DNA from 2 places in the Vreelandella titanicae genome. Region 1 is predicted to be linked to the other one. Evidence: predicted binding sites of a transcription regulator. Region 1 holds the regulator's gene; the other holds the start of a gene.

Region 1 (7,789 bases):
CCCGCGCTGATGAAAGCTCCCAATTAGAGGGGAAGCGGGCCGTTGAAATAGGCACGCTGTCGGTGTGGCCTTCTACCGAAATCTGACCGTCAAAACGGGTCAGCACATCGATAAGGCTTTCTACCACCTCTTGCCCACGGGAAGTCAGTACAGCTTGACCGCTGGGAAATAAAAGGCTGGTATCAATACGTAACGTGACCCCTTCACTCCCTTGCGAAACACTGACACCGGGGATGTCGAGCCCATCAAACTGCGGCTGAACCCCTGAATGGCGGGGCTGAATACCAGTGGCTAGAGACGCCAGCGGCAATGATGATACAGCGCTAGCCGAGCGCATGAAAGCAGTATCAGCCGCCTCACCGCCTCCCGGCGGTGTCAGTGAAAGCAGCAGCACAAAGAGCGTGATTAGCAGCGTCAGCACATCCAAATAGCTGGTTAGCCAACCCTCGTCACCATCGCCTGGCGACGGCGTCATTTCCAGTGCGTGGCGCGTATCACGGTCAAGCATCTGGCCTACCCCTTCGCCGCCGCACTAACCGACGAATCAGGCCTTGGTTTGACGCTGTTATCACGGATCTCATCGTGATAGTTAGCTACAAACGAGTTGAGGGTCTCTTCAATAAACGACGGCAGGCGGCGCTTGGTAATCAGCGAAATACCTTCCAGCACCATGTTCATGGTAATCAGCCGCTCTTCGGTGCGGCGCTCGAGTTTCACCGCAATCGGCTTAAACACCAAGTTGGCGAGTAAAATGCCGTAGAAGGTGGTGAGCAGGGCCACCGCCATGCGCGGGCCGATCACCTGCAGGTCGCCTGCGTCCATGACTTCCAGCATATTGACCAGCCCCACCAGGGTGCCGATCATGCCAAATGCGGGTGCATAGGTGGCCATGGTACGGAATATTTGTGCCTCGGCATGCTCACGCGCTTTAAGACGGGCAATGCGCCAACGCAGCATGTCAAAAATTTCATCCTCTTTGGTGTTGGCAATGACCAGTTGGATCCCGGTACGCAAAAACGGGTTTCGGGTATGCTCCAACTCGCGCTCGACCGCACGTACATCGCCCTTAAACCAGAGTCGCGACATATCCACCAATTCGCGGATATCGTCACGCATATAGGTATTTTCGCGCCGGAATACCAAGCCCACCAACCGTACGACGCGGAGCACCTCTTTCAGCGGATAGCTGATAAAGGTTGCCGCTAGGGTACCGGTCACCACAATGGCCAAACCCGGCAAATTGATAAAACTTTCAGGGGACTCTGCGGTGAAAAACAGCACGCTCACCAACAGTAGTATGCTGGCAAATATGCCTATCAGCGTCGAAGGGTTCATCCACGGCTCCTTGCCGGTCACAAGTGAGTAAAAAGAGGTGTTATGCCGAGTCGTGTAAACGCGCGCGTAAGCGGCTGACGGCTTGGCTGTGCAGTTGTGAAACGCGTGACTCCGTGACACCCAACACAGCCCCTACTTCCTTAAGGTTGAGTTCTTCTTGGTAGTACAGAGCCATTAGCAGCTTTTCACGCTCTGGCAGCGCTTCAATTGCCTCAATCAACGTTTGTCGTTGCTGGCCGTCTAGCAACTGCTCGAACGGTGAATTAGCCAATTCATTATTGCTAGGCTCGCCACCGTCGGCCACCAGCTCTTCAAACGGCAACAGTTGACCACTGTTGGTGTCGTTGAGGAGCTGCTGATACTCACTCAACGGCATTTCAAGGTGTTGGGCGATTTCGTTCTCTTCTGGTGCCCGTCCGAGCTGTTGCTCTAATTGACGAACGGCACTGTCAACCGCTCGCGCTGAGCGGCGCACGCTGCGGGGCAACCAGTCGCGGGTACGTAATTCATCCATCATTGCACCGCGAATACGCTGACTGGCAAACGTCGCGAACGTTGCCCCCTGGGTGGCATCGAAGCGCCCCAGCGCTTCCAGCAGCCCTACCATCCCGGCTTGAATAAGGTCGTCGAGCTCAATACTGGCTGGCAAACGGACCTGAAGCGTCAAGGCCTGACGTCGTACCAGTGGCATGTATTGCGTCAACAGCTCACTCTGTTTGATCCTGCCTTGTGCTGTGTACATCCTCTCGCCTCGCGTCTATCCAGCCTTCACTGATAGTTCACAATCATTTGCAGCCCCTGGACACGAACAGGCCGCTGCCCCGGACGTAAAGCGAAGCGAAAATGCAACGGCGCATCCGCGGCAAACCCCGCCAGGGCAGTGGTAGTCCCCCGCATGCCAGCTAACGCAACGCACTGCTCAGGATGGCACAGCCAAGCGTTTAATAACGCACCAGGGGGATATTGAAACTGCCAATGAATACGCCCGAGCTGTGCTGACTCCACATTGTTAGCAGCAGCAGGTGGGGTAGCGTTTTGGCTAGCGCTTGACCGATCACTCATCGCTACCATCAGACCTGGTATCTGGCTGCTCCAGCTACCGGGTGTCGCCTGGGCGTTTCCCGTTACCCCTGCTAGTAGACACCCTGTCAGCAGTACTGGGCTCAGTAGCAGTCTCCCTCTTAATAGCCAGCTTAGCATGCTTGGTCTCCTCGGCAGAGTGCGCTCATCGTGCAAGTACCAACAGCTCCATATTTAAGTAGTAATCAGCTGCCTCACGCAAGTTATTGAGCAACCCTTGACGCGGCAAGTGCGGCTCGTGGAGCGCCAGCAAACGGCGCGGCCCGCCACGCTCATGTAGTTGACGCAAGGTACGGAACATGGAAGCAAAGGTATCGGCATCGCTACTGATCCACAGTGCCCAACGGCTGTATTGATCGCAAAGTTGGGCTAGGTCGGCCGTTTCGGCCATGACGATATGAATATCCCAATCCTCAGGATCACCGGCCCAGCTTCGACCTAACGTCGACCACTGCCCTAATCGTGCTTTAACCTTGTTCACCTGGGCTGCACCACTACCCGGTAGTCCGACCACAATAAGCGGAATTTTGGGCCGGTGCGCTACCACCGTTGCTGGCTCTTCCACCGCTGCAGCTGTCGGCTTTAACAGAGAGCTAGGCTGTTCAGATTCCGGCACGTGTTCTGCCGCCGCAACATCAACTGTACCCTCAGCTTGCTGCTGTTGGCGCTGCAGGTTTGCCCACTTGCGTAGACCCGATGCTTGATCCTGTTCGCTCACGCCACGCCCTCTCGACTAACACTGCCCATTTGACGAATCGCATCTCGTGCCATAAAGGCGTAGACCAGTGCATCAAGCATGCCGGTATCGCGGCGGCGACGGCTGTTGCCTAATAGGTTGAGCAGATCGCCACGCAGCGTCTGCGCCTCCTCATCATCAGCAACATCGAGATGCCCGGCGACCGATGCCACACCGCTGGCCATCAATAGGCGAACTTCAGCATTTAGATCCCCGCTATCGGCCTCTTTTAACTGCTGCCACGCGCGACGCGTCAAGGCGGCCAAGCCTTCGCTTTGCAGCTGGGTTAACAGCAGTGAGAGCACCTCTGCTCCTAGCCGAGCGGGGGTAAGCCAGTAGCGGCGCGCCACTACTTTGGCGCTTTCCGGATCGCGAACTTCACCGAACCAGGCGAGTAGCGCCGTGCCGCTGGCGTCCTCGACTTCGGCGTAGGCAGTCCACAGTTGCACCGATTGGCCACGAAAACGCACGCCCACATGGTGCGTTAGCACACTGTCACTAAATAGCTGGCGGATAGATTGACGTTCGTGGTGAAAGCGTAACCGATGACTGGGGGCCACTTGGCTGACCCAGGTCAAGTGCTCGGCTTCCAGCCACGCTAGTGCATCCGGTTCAGGGAAGCGCGGTAGTAAGTGCACCGCAACGCCGCTCGATGCCGACAGAGCGGCTAAGCGTGGCTGCCACCCTGCGGCGTGGCGATGCTGCAGCCAGGGTAGCGCCAGCCAGGCACCATCCGTGTCCAGGCCAATGTCCGGCATTGCCCAGTCGCAGCCGCGCTCATTGCGCCGCGGAAACCACGCCATCCCTAAGGTGGTCTTTGCCGCTGGATAACCGGCAAGTAATGCATCCAAATGTGTTTCCTGCAAACGACTAGGCAGCGAAGCTAGGTTCCAGATCTCTTCTAATTCCGCAAACCCCGTGACGCGTTGGCGCAACCTCGCCAGTAGCGACGACAAACGACGCCCTTGGCCCAGGACATCCCGCGACCAGCGCGGCATTCCCATCGGCGCATCGGCACTTTGCACCCGTTCACGCTGAGGTGTCGCGGTACTCAGCGCTTGATCCACTAGCGCATCGGGGGCGGCAAGGGCCATATCTTCGGGCACCTGCTGGCCATTAGAACCAAACAGTACGCGCATCCCGTGACGCATAATAATATCTAACACTGGAGCCAGACGTCCCGCCTCATCCTGTTTGGTGATAATGCAATCATCTAACTCTGCGCCCGCCGCCCGCGCGGCCTGACGGTAGCGCAGCACCACTTCTTCGAGGGTTTCCGGTTGGCTGGCAGCATTGAGTAGCAGCACCAAACGTACCCGCGAGCGTCCGCCTTGCAGGTGGGCAATCTGCTCTATCACCCGCTGGTCACGCTGACTCATGCCTACGGTGTCGATAATTACCCACTGCTTGCCCTGCAGGCGGCCCAGCAAATCGTCGATGGGCTGTTCGGCATCCAAGGCGTACATCGGGGTATCCAGCAGGCGCGCATAAATGCGCAACTGCTCATGGGCACCAATCCGGAAGCTGTCGGTGGTAACCAGCGCTACCGGGCGCGTGCCGTGGCGCATCACAAAACGAGCGGCCAGCTTGGCGGTGGTGGTGGTTTTACCTACCCCCGTTGGCCCCACCAGAGCAACAATGCCTGTTTGGTCGAAAAAGCTTGCTTCATCGTTGAGTACGCACAGGCGATCCATTAACTGCTGTCGCAGCCACTGCAGTGGGGCTTCGCTATCGCCGTCTAACCTGGTTAGCGATGCAGGTAACCCTGCCAGCAGCTCATCGGCAATTTCGCTGCTAAAACCCACATTCCATAGCAGTTGGCGCAGCCGCGCAGCCGTTCCGGAGGGCTCTGCTGGCGATGGTGAAGCCGCATGGGTTGACTGGCTGTTTGCCAGCAGCGCTCGCATATCCTGCATTTCGCGCAGTAAGCGCTCGCTCATCGCCTGCATGGGGTCTTGCGCTGAAGGTGCTGTCGGCGTTTCGGGTGGTGCAGGTTCTGGTGAGGGTTCAAAGTGGTCAATGGCTTCATCCGCCATCGCTAAAATTTCAACGCCCCCTTCGGTACGCCGATTTGCGACAATCAAGGCGTCTTCACCGAGCGTTTCACGCACTTGGCGCATCACATCACGACTATTGGCTCCCACGAAACGTCTAACGCTCATGATTTACCCTTGCCTGTTCTGAAAATGGACGACGCTAGCCTATCACGGCGTGCCATCTTTAACGTCCGCCGACCACTGTGGTCACTCTTAATGTGCGATCGTCGGGAATTTCAGCCTGGGACAGTACCGACATATGGCGTAACCGGCGGCGTAAGAAGCGCGATAGCACCGCCCTTAGCGAATGTTGCACGACCAGCACCGGCGGCTCGCCGGAACTTTCGTGACGCTCCAGCGCCTGCTGGGCCTGGGTCATCAGCGTTTCTGCCAACCCGGGCTCCATGGCGCCGTTGCCATTCATGGCCTGTACCAGCACTTGTTCCAGTTGAGCATCCAGCCCCATGACATTGAGTGTCTCCTGCCCCGCAAACCACTGCTGGACAATGGCGCGCCCCAGCGAGACTCGCACCAGCGCCGTCAGCTCATTAGGATCTTTTTGCTGTGTGGCGTACTCGGCCAGGGTATCGAGAATAGTGCGCATGTCGCGGATAGAGACATCTTCGTCGAGCAGGTTTTGCAAGATACGCTGCAGTACCGTCAAGGAAATAGCTTTGGGGATCACCTCTTCGACCAACGCTTTTTGATCATCGCCCATTTTATCCAGCAACTTCTGTACTTCCTGACGGCCCAGCATCTCGGGTGAATGACGGTGCAACAAGTGGTTCAAGTGGGTCGCTATGACGGTACTGGCATCCACAACGGTGTAGCCATACACCTGGGCATGCTCACGCTGGTTGCTATCAATCCAGACAGCGGGCAAGCCAAAGGCGGGATCCTGAGTATGGGTGCCCTGCAGCTCGCCCGATACCTGCCCAGGGTTAATCGCTAGCCATTTGCCCGGCTGTGCCTCAGCGCGACCAATCTCGGCGCCTTTCATGGAGAGCACATAGGCGTTCGGCGGCAGCTCCAAATTATCGCGGATATGCACCACTGGCGGCAGGAAACCCACTTCTTGGGCAAACTTCTTACGCACGCTCTTAATGCGCCCAAGCAGCTCGCCTTTTTGACGCGAGTCCACCAGCGGGATTAAGCGATGGCCCACTTCCAGGCCGAGGGTATCGACCAGTTGCACATCTTCCCAGCTCGCTTCGGGTGTCTCTTGTACAGGTACAGGCGCAGTCGCAATTTCCTCCTTGACCAACGCCTGTTCTTTTTGGCGCATAATAAACCACGCCAAACCCGCCAATAGTGCGGTAAAGAGCAGAAATACGACATTGGGCATGCCGGGCACCATGCCCAGTAGCCCCATCACTATGGCGGCTAATATCAGCACCTGGGGATTAACGAATAGTTGGCTGAGCATTTGCTGGCCAATATCTTCGTTCGTATCCATGCTGACCCGGGATACCGTGACACCCGCGGCGGTGGAGATCACCAAAGCAGGGATTTGCGCCACCAGGCCATCACCAATCGCCAGCAGCATATAGGTTTGGCCTGCCGCACCAAAGCTCATATCGTGCTGCAGCATACCAATCATCAACCCGCCGATGATATTGACCACCATAATCACCAAACCGGCAATGGCATCACCACGGACAAATTTACTCGCGCCGTCCATCGAACCAAAGAAATCAGCCTCTTGTGAGACCTCTGCGCGGCGCTTTTTGGCATCGTCTTCGCCGATTAAGCCGGCATTCAGATCGGCATCGATGGCCATCTGCTTACCCGGCATCGCATCCAACGTAAAGCGCGCACCCACTTCGGCAATACGGCCAGCACCTTTGGTGATAACCATAAAGTTGATGATGACAAGGATCAGGAAGACCACTAGGCCGACAGCGAAATTGCCGCCGACCAGGAACGCCCCGAACGCTTCAATGACCTTACCCGCAGAGGCGCCGCCTTGGTGGCCCTCCATGAGCACCACACGGGTAGAGGCCACATTGAGCGACAGGCGCAGCAGCGTAGTAAATAGCAACACGGCAGGGAATGCCGCAAAGTCCAGCGGCTTCTGGGTAAACATGCTGACCAATAACACCATAATGGCCAGAGCGATATTGAAGGTGAAGAGTAAATCCAGGGCGAAGGGAGGCAAGGGCACAATCATCATGCCCAAAATCATTAGGATGAGCAGCGGCCCGACCAGCAGCTTCATGCGCACATCACCCATCCAGTCGCGCCGACCTACTAGTTGACTCAAGCCTTTCATGGTTGCGCCTCATTACCACCGGCGCCATGCCCGGGGCTTTCCATCTCCGGCGGAACCGGCAGGTTATCGGGGGTTGGGGGCACCTCGCCTCCTTGTTGTGATACTTGCTTGAGGCGGTAGGCCCAGGCCATTACTTCCGCCACCGCGGTATACAGTTCGGCAGGTACTTCTGCATCTAGATCGACGTGATGATACAGGGCCCGCGCCAATGGTGCTGCCTGCAAGCGAGGCACGCCTGCCTCTTCAGCGATTTCGCGAATGCGCGCAGCCACTGCGTCGGCGCCTTTTGCCACCAGCCGCGGGGCGCCCATACTGCCTTCCTGATAAGTC
Region 2 (7,789 bases), 1.2 Mb from region 1:
AAGCAAGTTTGGTCTTATTTTCATCGTTTAGAACGCCCATACGCTCATGGCTGGGGAGAAATAGCACATCGGCACTTTCTTGCTCAGTGGCACAAGGTGTGCGGGCGTTCAGTTCTTTTGGCAAATGGCTGTAATGGCGAATATTATGGAAGCGATAAAAGCGAAAGCCATTTCGGCTGGCCCAGTGCTGTAGTTCAGCCAAACTGGGTTGCTTTTCATGTGTAAGCTGGAAGGGGACACGCGCCTGAATCAGCAGGGTGCCCGTAAGCGACTTTTTACCATTCTCCAGTACAGCCATGGCATCGCTTAGCTCATCAAGAATAAGCCAATCCAGGCTTCCCAGTCCTTCAATACTATCAAGCGCCACAGTATTAATGGGAAGCTCAGCCAAAGGCCTTGCAGCTAGATGGTGGCGCTTTGGAAGCTTCTCGGCTGGTAGCGGTGTAAGCGTGCTGGTCATTTCTGGGGCGACACAGGCATGCAGCGCTGTCGCCTTACCATCGCCGAGCAGGGCGTGCTGGAATAACTGAATATAGTCGCTGCCTTCGTACTGCTTGGCATCTTTTATTTCGCTGGCGGGATCAAAAGCGACAATGCCAAAGGCTTTCGTCGCCGCCATCTGGTCGGCAAGGCCACTTTTGATCAAGCTGGCGCGGTTGTCGAGCACCATGATTTTACCTTTAATTTGCCAAGTAAAATCATCGGTAAGCCACAAACGATTAGCCTGTGACTTGCTGTTCTTGGTTCCAGCTTTAGGGCTAATCAACTGCTGTAGAGAGTTATCGACCTTAAATTCCGGCTTGGTTGCTCGGCTGGCTAAGCGCTGGCGGTGGCGCTTCTTCTGGGTAATGGCGAAGTCCTTGTTGCCAGAGCGTAACCCTACTAAAGGCGCCAAAGCGTTCAGTAATCGATCAGTAGCGCGATCAAGGTGATGCTTTTCTTTGCCTACCTGCCAGGCGCGATCTACGTAATCTTGATAAAGCACTTCGTCATCAAACAAGCTAATAACTGCATCCACCAGCGGCTGAAGCTCATCGTCGCTGAGCAAATGTTGGTAGGGTTCTTCATAGCAGGCATCTGGGAAGTCAAAGGCGACACCGGCGTTGCCAATCATCTCGGGCATGCCGCCGCGGTTAGTAATCAGTGCCGGAATGCCGTTTAGCATAGCCTCGGCCAGCATACGCCCGGAGCTTTCCCACCATAGGCTAGGAGCTACTACCACGCGGGCCCGACTGTAAGGGCCGCGCATATCGCTGGTATTGGGGGTCACCACAACATTACTTAACGCGCTACGCTGTTCCCCCATTTTGCGGGTGGTTTCCCGCAGCACGGCTGGCCAGTCGGCTCGGGCTTCCACTACCTCAAGCTTAATATCGGGCCTTTCGCGCTCCAGCTTCTCTGCCAACTGCACAAATACGCTGGCGCCCTTTTGCAAACTAGGGTTAACAAACAGTAAACGCTTACGTTCATGATGTTCAGCAACAAAGTTCCCCGGGGCTATAAACTTGCCCACGGGCTTGGCGGTATAGCCGACCTCTTTGCGGTACATATCCGCTGTGGCCTGGCTGTCGGTAAGGATTAAATCCACATCACGGCACCAGCGCGGTGCCTTGTAACTGCCGTTTGCCAGATAGAAAGCGACAGGGATGCCGCGATCACGGGCTTCATCGGCAATTAGCAAGTCCAGCGTTTGGCCGCCATAGAACCACACTACATCCGGCTTAAAGGAATCCAGCATATAAAGGTACTGGCTATACCAAAGCCCTTCTTCATGCGTAGTAAAGTGATTACGGTTGTGGCTAAAACTGACCACCAATTGATGCGATAGCGGTCCATCTTCGGCTTGAATCAATTGGTGCTGATGAGCACTTAAGTCGGGAAATTGCTCCTTGAGCCGCCCCATCCCCTTAGGATTATCAAATACAGTGGCACCCAACACCTGCACGTCATAGCCGTGGGCCGCTAGCTGCAACAGCATTTGCCGCACAGTCATGCTGGCCCCACTGGAAGTATCAAGCAGGCAGTAAGGATTGGCCCAAAGCAAACGGGGTTTGCGCTTTTGAGTAGCAGATAAGGAGGTGTTCTTAACCATGAAGCGGCTCACAGGGAAAAATGGCAATATGCCTAGCTTACTGTGCTAGTGCGGCAATCAAAGGCGCGAATGCGCCGGTATTTAAGTAGGTGTTCACGCGATCAAGCTCGACAAGAGGCTGGAACATGCTTAAGAAGCTAATTTTTAACGAAACACTTAACGACAAAAAACGGGGCCAATTGGCCCCGTCGTTACTTTCATGTGAAGCTTAGCGGCTAAGCTATTAGCCCAGCAGAGACAGTACAGACTGTGGCGTCTGGTTAGCCTGTGCCAGCATGGAAGTACCCGCCTGCTGTAGAATATTCGCACGCGTCATATTCGACACTTCCACCGCGTAATCGGCATCTTCGATACGTGAACGAGCTTCGGAGAGGTTGGTAGACGTCGTTGCCAGGTTATCGATCACCGAATCGAAGCGATTAAGCGTAGCACCTAAAGTCGCGCGGCTGGTATCCAGTGACTCTGTAGATGCATCGACGGCATCAATTATGTTCTGGAAATCATCATGCGTAACTGCACCAGAAGCTCCAGAACCGTCAATTACTGTAGCACCACCAGAGACCGCAAGAGAGCCGCTTGATCCCGATACTAGGCCAAGACCCACTGTAGTCGCATTAACTGTGTCCACGGTAATAACATCTTCAGCGTTAGTATTAGAACCAACCTGAATACTTAAGCTAGCGCCACCAGAGTTCAGCAGGCTAGTGCCGTTGAAGTTATTGCTACCAGCCACACGATCGATTTCAGCTAAACGCTCATTGATTTCGGTTTCAATGGCTGCGCGATCATCTGCAGTGTTGGTGTCGTTGGCACCCTGTACCGCTAGCTCACGAATACGCTGCATATTGTCGTTGACTTGGTCAAGGCCGCCTTCCATGGTCTGTACCAGAGAGATACCGTCGCTTGCATTACGGCTAGCCTGATCCATGCCTTTAATCTGAGCAGTCATTTTGTTGGCGATGGCCTGGCCAGCAGCATCGTCAGCGGCGCTGTTAATACGCAAGCCTGAAGACAAACGCTCTTGCGCTTTAGCCAGCATAGACTGAGAGTTGGAAAGGTTGTTCTGGCCAATCAGGGCCGTAATGTTAGTGTTGATTACAGACATGTGAGTGCTCCTCGAAGATTAACTGGCCTTGTGGCCTGCTTAGCGGCGCTTGCGTCGCCGTTATATTAATTAACGGCAGGCCCGCCAAATTCTTTAGAAAAAATACGCTTTTTTATGTAATTCACTGTAACTATTTCAACTGCCCTTTCAACTGCGCTCTGAACTACTCTCTTAATTGCTGTTCTGCATATTACCCAGCATGCTGAACTGCTGGGAGAGGTAGCTGCTCATTGAGTTCATTTGGGCGATCAAGCCATCCAATTGCCCAAACTGCTTGCGGTAACGCTCTGTGCTTCGCTCGATACTTGCCTCCATACGCAGCTTGCGCACATCTAGGCTGTCAACCCGCTGCTCAGCACTAGTCACTGAGCTTTGAATGATGCCGTTTTCTGCCGTAATGCCTTCAAGCGTGGCGTTTAAGCGCCCCGCAAAGCCGCCTTCTTCGGTTTCGCCCGCAAAGAAGGCAGATAGCCCCTCTGGGTTGTTGGCCACCGCATCGTCCAACTTATCCTCATCGACCTTTAATCGCCCCTTCTCATCAATGGCGATGCCCAGTTGTGAAAGGCGTGAAATATCGCCGGTGCCGAGGTTGTCAGTAATATCCCGGCGTAGTCGGTCTTCAATGGTACGCACGGTGCGGTCGCCAATTAGTTCGCCAGACGTTTCGCCTTCGCCGTTGTAGGCGGTCATTCGACCAACGGTGGATTTCATTTCGTTGTAGTTACTAACGAAGTCGTCAATAGCTTCTCTCAGCGATGCTTCATCACGCTCGATTACCAGCGTAACGGGGTCTCCAGAGGCCTCTGTGAGATCAAGCGTTACGCCCTGAATGGCCTCTTCAACCCGGTTGGTTTTACTGGTGATAGCAATGCCATTAACATTCAGCTCAGCGTCCTGACCTGAACGCTGGGTGGCTGCATCCATGGTCAGCGATGCTAAGCCTGAGAAACCCTCCAGTGAAGCATTTTGGCCCGTCTCTTTTGAGCTCAGCGCTAAGCGGTATCCAGTGCCATCATTAACGATAGAAGCAGTGACACCAGACTCTTTATCCGCATTGATCTGGTCACGGACATCCGCCAGCGTACTGCCCGCTGAAATAGCAACATCGTAGCTTGTTTGTGTTCCGCCAGCACCAAAGTTAAGCGTTAGTGTCGCATCGGCGGCTGTTAGCTCTTGGTCTAGCGCTACACTGTTGGAAGCAGCGCTGCCTGCGCGTGCCAATTGGGTAACGGTGACTTCATAGCGCCCTGCGTTAGCGGTTTCGCCTGTGGTCGCCAATACGCCATCGCCCATCACGGTGCTTTTTTGCTGCTTAAATGTAGCGGCATCGTTCAGCGCAGCAATAGAGGTTTGCACCCTATCCATTGCTGACTCTAGGCGCCCATAGGCAGAAATCTTGGTTTGCTGAGCGCTTTTCTGCTCTAGAATAGGCACAAGCTTTTGCTGTTCGGCCGCTTTTAGCTGATCCACCAAACCTGAAAGATCCAATCCAGAACCTACACCGAGTGCTGTGATCGATGCCATGGGGCTCATTCCTTATAAGAAGTAGAGAAAGGTGTCTAGGTAATCTATCGGCTGCGGAGGAACAAACTTTAGAGGTAATGCCTTTTTTTAAGCTGTTTTTAAAGCATTGCAAAGAAAAATGCCCAGCACATAGTGCAGGGCATCTTGTAATCTATTAATTTAGCTGGTTTATCAGGCTAATTTTAACTTTGCTGATCAAGCGCTGCAAACTGCTGGGTCAGATAAGCACTGGTTGAGTTCATTTGAGCTACCATGCTGTCCATCGCTTGAAACTGCGTGCGATAACGCTCAACGGTTTGTTCGATACGGCTTTCCGTTGTCGCATATCGGTCTTCTAACGAAGCAAAGCGACTCTCAGACGAATCAACGGCACTTTCAAGACGGCCACCTGTTCCAACCAAGCTTTCAAGCGATGAGGCTATTTGCCCTGCCATGCCACCCTCTTCGCTATCGCCTGCAAAAAAATTGGCTAGCTGATCTGGCTGATTAGCAACAATGCTATCTAATTTATCTTCGTCAATCTCCAGCTTGCCGTCTACTTGAAGCGAAATTCCTACATCCGACAACACGCTAAAGCCATCGCCGCCGACAACACTGCTAATTGTTTGACGAAGCTCTCGTTCAACCGCACGAGTCGTGGCATCGGCGTTCAACCCCGCCGCCTGCCCAGTCTCTTCGTCAAACGCTGTCAAGCTGGTAATGGTGTCCTTGAGCGTGTTGAAGTCATCAACAAAGGCCGTGACCTGCTCGCGGATAGCTTCACTATCTTGCTCAACGCTGACTGTGCTTGTTGCACCCGCCTCAGATAAGTTCAGGGTAATGCCTTGAATAGCGCCTTCCACTTGATTGGTAGGGCTGACAATGTCAATTCCATTGACGTTAAACTCTGCATCCTGACCCGCTTGAACTACCTGGGCATCAGTCGTTTGTACATCGCCAGCAAGAATGTCTGAAAAGTTTGTGCTTTCAATACTCGCGTCCGCACCCGTTTCCGTCGAATTTACTGCAAGACGATACCCTTCACCGTCGTTGATAATAGAGGCGCTTAAGCGGCCATCACTCTGTTGATTGATAGCATCACGCATATCTTCAAGGGAACTGCCATCGGCAATGGTAATGGGATCCATAGCTCCGTCAGCAAGAGTAAAGGTTAATGACTGCTCCCCAGTCACTATGCTTTCGTCTGCTGTTTCCAAACGCTCTGTTACTAGGCTACTGGCTGTAGCTAACTGGCCGACCTGTACTTCGTACTGACCTGGCTGGGCCTCATTGCTGCTAACAGCGCCAACAGCACTGCCTTCTACATTGGTTGTTAGGCTCTCGAATGACGCCCCATCATTGAGTGCTTCGGCTGAGCTTTGAAACTGCTCAAGCGCGCTTTGCAACTTACCATAGGCAGATATTTTCGTATCTTCAGACTGGAGCTGTTCCGCAATAGGCTCAAGCTTTGCTTGTTCTGCCGTTTTTAATTGCTCCAGCAAGCCATTCAGATCCAAACCAGAACCGATGCCTAGTGATGTAATAGCAGCCATAAACCAATGCCTTTTTTGAATACATGTAGCTACGATTCGCGTTCCTTCATTAAGCAATACGTAGCACTGTTTTTAATACGATTACCTTAAAACCTCGGCTAGGTGAAGAATAACTTAAATATTCTTCTTCTTTTTTCGTGTCAAGACGTTATTAAAAGTAATGAAACGTAACAGCCATCGCCAATTAATAAGAAAAATCAAAATAATAGATTCCCCTTTTAGCTGTTCTTCCGCCCAACCCCAATGTAACGCAGCCCCGCTTCTTTAACGGCGCTTGGCGCATACAAATTACGTCCATCGATGACGACTTTTTCAGCCAACTGGTCGGCTAGCCAATCAAAATCGACACTGCGAAACTCTTTCCATTCGGTGCAGATAACCAAAGCATCGGCACCTTTCACTGCCTGAATCCGGTCGCCTGCTAGCATCAGGTCATCCCGCTCCCCGTAAATGCGTCGGCATTCTGCTATGGCTTCGGGATCAAACGCCTGCACCTTAGCGCCCGCTTGCCAGAGTGCTTCCATTAACGTGCGGCTTGGGGCTTCACGCATATCATCCGTGTTGGGTTTAAAGGCCAAGCCCCATACTGCAATGGTCTTACCGCTTAGATTGCCTAAACTATCTTGCAGTTTTGTGAACAGGGTTTGCTTTTGGCGTAAATTCACTGACTCGACAGCGCTGAGCAGTTCCGGCGTATAGCCTAATTGGCGCGCGGCACGCTCTAACGCCTGGACATCTTTGGGGAAGCAGGAGCCGCCGTAGCCGCAGCCAGGGTATATAAAGTGGTAGCCAATGCGTGGGTCGCTGCCAATCCCTCGGCGCACGTCTTCAACGTCCACTTCGAGTCGTTCAGCAAGATTGGCGATCTCGTTCATAAAGCTGATTTTGGTGGCGAGCATGGCATTGGCGGCGTATTTGGTCAGCTCTGCGGCCCGCACGCTCATAAACATCAGCTTTTCGTGGTTGCGGTTATAGGGGGCGTAGCACTCTTGCATATGCGCTTTTACCCGCTCGCTTTCCGTGCCAACGATAATCCGCGCGCCACGGGTAAAGTCTTCGATCGCCGCCCCCTCCTTCATAAACTCAGGGTTCGAACACACATCGAATTCGAGTGATGCACCGCGCTGTTCGAGCACATCGCTGATAACGGCGTGGACTTTTTCCGCGGTGCCCACCGGCACGGTAGATTTATCAATCACCAGCTTATAGCTATCCATATGCTGGCCGATCGTGCGCGCCACCTCTAGCACATAGCGCAAGTCGGCACTGCCATCTTCATCGGGCGGCGTTCCCACGGCGATAAACAGCAATTCGCCATCGGTTACCGCTTGGGCAGCGTCGGTAGTAAAGCGTAAACGGCCAGCTGCCACGTTGTGGGCAACGATAGTGCTTAGCCCTGGCTCAAAAATCGGCACCTCTCCGCCATTAAGCTGATCAATCCGATCAGCGTTAACATCCATACAGGTGACTTGATGCCCAACATCGGCTAAACAGGCGCCTGCGACAAGGCCGACATAACCGGTTCCGAATACACTG

What was found. The regulator FliA, encoded in region 1, starts transcription of late flagellar genes. The targets are predictions, from matches to a motif close to CTAAAGTTNNNNNNNNNNCNGCCGATA.
Region 2: a site for FliA is predicted at 4,767-4,793, ahead of fliD (flagellar filament capping protein FliD). Genes of this name have one in related genera too.

Annotation. Positions count from the first base shown of each region.
Region 1 is NZ_CP059082.1:782,855-790,643, forward strand. Features, by position in the region: gene HZS52_RS03710 (OmpA/MotB family protein) at 1-508, opposite strand, end outside; gene HZS52_RS03715 (motility protein A) at 514-1,335, opposite strand; gene HZS52_RS03720 (RNA polymerase sigma factor FliA) at 1,376-2,077, opposite strand; gene HZS52_RS03725 (flagellar protein FlhE) at 2,104-2,535, opposite strand; gene HZS52_RS03730 (C15 family peptidase) at 2,561-3,133, opposite strand; gene flhF (flagellar biosynthesis GTPase FlhF) at 3,130-5,313, opposite strand; gene flhA (flagellar biosynthesis protein FlhA) at 5,372-7,459, opposite strand; gene flhB (flagellar biosynthesis protein FlhB) at 7,456-7,789, opposite strand, start outside.
Region 2 is NZ_CP059082.1:2,016,148-2,023,936, reverse strand. Features, by position in the region: gene HZS52_RS09330 (glycosyltransferase) at 1-2,092, opposite strand, end outside; gene HZS52_RS09325 (flagellin N-terminal helical domain-containing protein) at 2,316-3,197, opposite strand; gene fliD (flagellar filament capping protein FliD) at 3,369-4,721, opposite strand; gene fliD (flagellar filament capping protein FliD) at 4,904-6,310, opposite strand; gene HZS52_RS09310 (UDP-glucose dehydrogenase family protein) at 6,472-7,789, opposite strand, start outside.